2 regions of the Priestia sp. YIM B13486 genome follow, and region 1 is predicted to be linked to the other one. Evidence: riboswitches for the same ligand, from Rfam matches in the RefSeq annotation. Region 1 holds a riboswitch; the other holds the start of a gene.

Region 1 (3,126 bases):
CATACGTGCCAATAACGTTGTCTTTAACCGTTCCTTCTTTTTCATGCTCTACCACTGCAAAAGCTTTCGTGGTGCTCTTAGAAACCGTCTTTCCCATATGAATTTCGTAGCCTTCAATCGAAACTCTTTCATTTTCTAACTGGACATACCCAGAAACTCTTTCTGTTTTTTTGCTGGTTGTCATAACGGTTTCCACCGGAAGCAAGCCAAGCCCTTTAATGGATTCAATCCGAGATTCTACTGCATCAGGGTCTGTAATTGTCTCCCCTAGCATTTGATATCCTCCGCAGATGCCAATGACGTGAACGTTCGTTGTGTTCAAGACTTGATTAATGGCTAGATCCAGGCCGCTTTCTTGTAAAAACTGAGCATCTTCAATCGTATTTTTGCTTCCTGGCAAAACAATTAAATCAGGCGTACCTAATTGCGACGGCTTGGTTACAAGCCTCACGTGACAGTCTTCTTCTAAGCTTAAAGGATCGATGTCTGTAAAATTTGAGATGCGCGGGTACGAGATGACCGCAATATCAATTTCTTTTAAGGGATTCACAAGCGTTGAGTAATTTCTAAGTGATAACGAATCTTCCGCATCAATTTCCACGTTGTTCATATAAGGAATAACTCCTAGAACCGGAACACCCGTGTATTCTTCAAACCACTTCAACCCTGGTTTTAAAAGTTCTAAATCTCCTCGGAATTTATTAATTAACACTCCGATAACTCTAGACTTGTGTTCATCTGGAAGCAATTGAAGAGTACCCACTAGGCTCGCGAAAACGCCACCTTTATCAATATCTCCTACTAACACAACAGGCGCTTCTGCTATTTTTGCAACGCGCATATTTACGAGTTCCCGATCGTTCAAATTGACTTCGGCAGGACTTCCAGCGCCTTCAATCACAATTCGATCATAATGATTGGCAAGCTCTTTATAAGCTTCCGTGATAACGTTCAAACCTTCATTAAAAAATTCTTGCCGATACTGAAAAGCAAACATATTACGTAGCGGTTTTCCGTGAACAACTATTTGAGATTCATGATCACGAGTAGGTTTAATTAAAATAGGGTTCATATTGGTTGTTGCTTCTACTCCAGCCGCTTCTGCTTGAATTCCTTGCGCTCTGCCAATTTCTTTTCCATCCATTGTAATGTATGAATTAAGCGCCATATTTTGCGATTTAAACGGTGCAGTTTGATAGCCGTCTTCTTTAAAAATACGGCAAAATGCTGTAGCAATCATGCTTTTTCCAGCGTCTGAGTGCGTTCCTTGAATCATAAGCGGTTTTCCTTTTTTCACTTTTTCCACTCCCTACCACATAAAAAAACCTTAACTGTAGAAGTCAAGGTTTGGTCATGCGCTCATTAACACATTGTCTTGACTTATTTCTCCCACCGAAAAATAAGGGGTTTTTAAAAGCAGGTCTCCTGGCTTATGCTTCATTTTACTTCTGCACCCTTCCTAGCTTGACTAGTGGGTCTTTGCAGGTTCATCCACATTTACAGTAGCGGGGGCTGCACCGGATTTACACCGATTTCCCTATTATCCTCCTTAGAGGCACTTTTAAAATCATTTATTCTTTATTGTAACGAATTTTATACCCATTCACAATAACGATTTTCTTCTATTATTATATATTACTGTGTTTATACTTATTTGGGTCTCGTATGCTATAATAACAATTATTTTCCAAACATCTTATGGAATAGCTAGGAAGGTGCTCACAGTTGAAGAAAAAAATCATTTATGTCTTTATCAGCGTGTTTGTTCTTTATATAGCAATCATATCTTTTTGTATGTATCAAACTGCTCACAAGCCTGTTCCACAAAACGCAGATTATGTGCTCGTTTTAGGTTCTAAAGTAGATGGTGACCAAATGTCTCCTAGTTTAAAAGAACGAGTAAAGACGGCCTTATCTTATTTACAAGCCAATCAACAAACAAAAGTTATCGTAACGGGTGGAAAAGGATCCGATGAAGAAATTTCTGAAGCAGAGGCAGCCTATCGTTTTCTGCGGAAAGAAGGAATTAAGAAGAATCGAATTATAAAAGAAAATCAGTCAACTTCTACTTTTGAGAATTTTACTTTTACTAAACAGAAAGTTGATATTCAACACAAAAAAGTCGTGCTTGTTAGCAGTGATTTTCATTTATTTCGCGCCTCTATTATTGCCAAACGTCAAGGCTTTGACGTTTATCCTTTAGGTGCAAAAACACCAAATTCAATTAAACTTCAAGCCTACTTTCGTGAGTATGCTGCTATTTTAAAAACATGGCTGTTTGATAAATAAATAAATAGAGTAAGTAGCTCTACAAATAAAAAACACGGCATGAATTCATGCCGTGTTTTTTATTAATCATCTGTATCGATAACTGCTTTTGGTAAACCTGTGTATTTCGCCCAGTAGAAAATACCAAGTGAAACAAGGGCAATTAAAATTAAGTCAAGCGGGTTGCTTAGCACACCTTGTCCTCCACCAAATGAACCTAGATAAGAGATAACAAGCATAATAATATAATAAGCAACTAGCCACCAAGCAGATTTAAGCTGCTGTGCAAATTTTACAACGTCAGTTGGTACGTATTTCTTAAACGCTACGTAGATAACAACCATTAGAAGCTGTGATCCTAGCAGCCAAGAAATTGTCGTCCACCCTGACCAATATACGATGTATGAACAGAAAATAAATGAAACAGGAGCAATAACGCTCATGCCTTTTAATTTAAAAGGTTTTTTAAGGTCTTTTGCATTTACTCTGAATGCAGCAGCTGAAATTGGCGCAATCGCATAAGACAGAATAAGTGCCACTGAACATACGTTTACTAGCGCTTCCCAAGAAGGAAATGGCAGTGTCCAGAATACGGACATTCCAAATGATAGCCATAGTGACGCACGTGGAATTCCTGTTTTCTTATCTACTTTTGAGAAACGTTTAAATAATGTTCCATTACGAGACCACGCATAAACTAAACGAGAAGTTGTATTCATGAAGATGTTCCCGTTACCGCCTGGTGATAAAATAGCATCAAAAATAACAAGCGTTACTAACCAGCCAAGGCCTAAAATAAGTGCAATATCTTTAAATGGTAAAGAGAATTGCTCTTGAATTGTTCCCCATCCTCCTGAT
Region 2 (3,126 bases), on a different contig from region 1:
TTATAGAAGATATTCATTTGCCATATGAAGAACCAAAATATGAAGACGTTTCATCATTTGTTACGTATGCAATGGAATCAGCTGAAAAACAGTCAGTGGAAAAATTCGGAACAAAAATTGGACCTGTCATTGAAGATGAATTTCGTCAAGCAGTGTTACCTAAAATTGAAGAAGTGCTGACCGACATTGGCACTGAACGTGAACAGTCAATTCAGAATCTCGAGATAAGCGAGCATCCTGCTGCTGGCTACGGTGAAAAGATTTTCCATGTATATGACCGGGAAACCGGTCAGGACTTAATACGATTTCATGTACGGCGTGAAAATCCTCCAAAAGATGGATACTGGTTTAATTTTCACTATCATGCGGCTGCAGATAATTTTCAGAAGCATTATGATTTAGGGAAAATTTATTGGAACCGAAACATGCCGCCTAAATGGTTTAGCTGATAATAGACACAACATTCTGCGATTTCGAAATGTTAGCTTTTTTAAGCTAGCATTTTTTTACGTCTAAAACCGTTAGGGTCTAAATAAGCTGAAACATTAGCACAACGATAAAAAAATCGTTTATAATGAAGTCAGACTTCTTACCATAGAATAGTGAGAAGGAACGAATAGATGCTGGAGGTAACACAATGAAACAATTTACGGAAGAAAAACAATTTCGCGAACAAATTAAGAACGAAACACTAAGCGTTGGGATTTTTACGACAACGTGGTGTCCTGATTGCAAACGTTTGGATATGTTCATTGATGAAATCGTTGATGAAAATACAGATAAAGCATGGTTTAAAATTGACAAGGATGAGTTTGAAGAACTTTCTGCTGAAAACAATGTAATGGGTATTCCTTCTCTTCTTGTATATAAAAACGGTGAAAAAATTGCACACTTGCACAGTGCAAATGCTAAAACGCCTGAAGCGGTCCGTGAATTTTTAGCAACTCTTTAATCCCTTAAGCTGCGAGAGCATTCTCGCAGCTTTTTTTGTGAGAATGGCTATTTCCATTTTTCCATGAGTGGGGTATACTAGGACAAGTGAATAATCGTAAAGCAATAAGGTCTCAATTTAAAGATTGAGTGAAAAGGGAAGTCTGGTGAAAAACCAGCGCGGTCCCGCCACTGTAAGCGCTTTGTGCGTAAGTCAGGAGACCTGCCTTATTGTTAGCTGTGAAACCTTCGAGGAAGGGTGAAGCAGGGTAATGAACATACATATCAAGTATAGTGAACGGATTCTTTTCCTGCTTATCTTGACGTTACCTGCTTTGCTTTCAATTGAAAGTAAAGCTTTTTTATTTTGAAGCTGCCGGCGAGCAGTATACATAGTCAAAGCGGAAAAACGGGATAGCGCTGCTTTTTGCATGATCATTTGCTTTTTCTTTAACGTGGAGGTTTCGTATTCACAATGAACAATATATAGGGGGAGTATTTAGATGAAAAAATGGCTTTCGTATTCCATTATTGCACTGTTAGTCATCGTACTTGCTGCATGCGGTGCAGGCAGCCAAAGTAACAGTGATAAAAAAACGAAGCAAGATACGGCACAAACGTCACAAGCTGCATTTCCAGTGAAGGTAAAAGACGCGCGTGATAAAGAAATTACGTTGAAAAAACAGCCTAAGAAAATTGTTTCCTTAATGCCAAGTAATACGGAGATTGTATATGCCCTTGGCCTTGAAAAAGAATTAGTCGGTGTTACAAGCAACGATGATTATCCTAAAAGCGTAAAGAAAAAAGCGCAGGTAGGAGATATGAACGTTAATGCGGAAAAAGTTATTGCTTTAAATCCTGATTTAGTGCTGGCACACGCTTCAAGTATGGGCGTTTCGGATGAAGTATTTAAACAAATTGAAAGTGCGGGTATTCCGGTATTTGTTGTAAAAGATTCAACAACGTTTGATACGGTTTATGATTCTATTACGCAAATCGGTAAATTAACAGGTAAAACAAAAGAAGCTAATCAAACAATTAAAGACATGAAAGAAAAAGTAGCTTCAATTGAGAAAAAAGCAAAAACGATTTCAAAAGAAGATCGTAAAAAAGTATGGATAGAGGTATCAGGAGCTCCTGAGATTTATACAACAGGAAAAGGTACGTTCATGAACGAAATGCTTACTATGATCGGTGCTGATAACGTAGCAGCTAGTGAAAAAGGTTGGGTTAAGTTTTCTGAAGAGCAAGTTGTTAAGTTAAACCCTGACGTTATTATCGCAACGTATGATGCAGACAAAAATGAGATTATGAAGCGTCCCGCTTGGAGCAGCATGACTGCTGTAAAAGAGGGTAACATCGAGAAGGTTGATCAAAACAAAATCAATCGCTTAGGACCTCGTATTGTAGATGGCTTAGAGGACTTAGCAAAAGCAGTATACCCTGAGGTGTACAATAAATAAGAAGAGGGACCATATTCCAGTTCGAATTGAAAAGGGGATTGGTCCCTTTTCACATCTTAAAATTGAAGAAAGGCCTGAGCTTTTAATCATGAAAACCGAGACTTCTTATAAAACATACAGCTCAGGGGTTTTAGGAACAGGCATTACGGAAACGGACACCTTTTACAATCGATTTGTTCACAAAGACTATTATTCAGATACTCCTTCTTTGGAGTATGAGCAATATTTGATGAAAGAAAATGTGCGCCATGAGCAAATCGTAGGGTTGATGACAGCCGTTTGGTTAAAAGAAAGAGCGGTTTACTGTTATGAAGGCTACGGAGTAAGAGTAGCTTCCGTGATAACGGCTGGAGTAGGAAACGCAGTAGATATTACAGCTGACGAAGCTGTCCCATTTTATTCCTCTCCTGGTACAATTAATATGTTTTTTTTCGTGGAAGGTACGCTTACGGATGCAGCGTTTTTACAGCTTTTTATTGCGGCCACAGAAGCTAAAACAAAAACGCTGTCACAGCTGGGCGTCATAGATCCGGCTACAAAGACGATTGCTACGGGAACATCTACGGACAGCATCTCAGTTGCAGCGTCTCAGCAAGGACCATTATATGAATATGCAGGCTCTATGACCGCTTTAGGGCAAGCGGTAGCTAAGCTGGTGAAAATAAGCTTAGAGCAGGGACTTAAGGGAAAGAGGTGAAGAAATGAGTATTACACAAGCGATAATTGCACACAT

What was found. A riboswitch is a leader RNA that binds a small molecule or an ion and turns the genes downstream of it on or off. The one in region 1 is predicted to bind cobalamin.
Region 2: linked by a shared signal. The riboswitch ahead of ACFX4G_RS05240 (ABC transporter substrate-binding protein) and the one ahead of ACFX4G_RS11115 (cobyric acid synthase) in region 1 are both predicted to bind cobalamin.

What each region holds. Positions count from the first base shown of each region.
Region 1 covers NZ_JBHZOZ010000003.1:526,061-529,186, reverse strand. The annotation lists gene ACFX4G_RS11115 (cobyric acid synthase) at 1-1,306, opposite strand, end outside; cobalamin riboswitch at 1,399-1,578, opposite strand; gene ACFX4G_RS11110 (YdcF family protein) at 1,726-2,289, shown strand; gene ACFX4G_RS11105 (APC family permease) at 2,352-3,126, opposite strand, start outside.
Region 2 covers NZ_JBHZOZ010000002.1:205,605-208,730, forward strand. The annotation lists gene ACFX4G_RS05230 (YpjP family protein) at 1-449, shown strand, start outside; gene ACFX4G_RS05235 (thioredoxin family protein) at 638-952, shown strand; cobalamin riboswitch at 1,043-1,175, shown strand; gene ACFX4G_RS05240 (ABC transporter substrate-binding protein) at 1,434-2,393, shown strand; gene ACFX4G_RS05245 (adenosylcobinamide amidohydrolase) at 2,482-3,090, shown strand; gene cbiB (adenosylcobinamide-phosphate synthase CbiB) at 3,095-3,126, shown strand, end outside.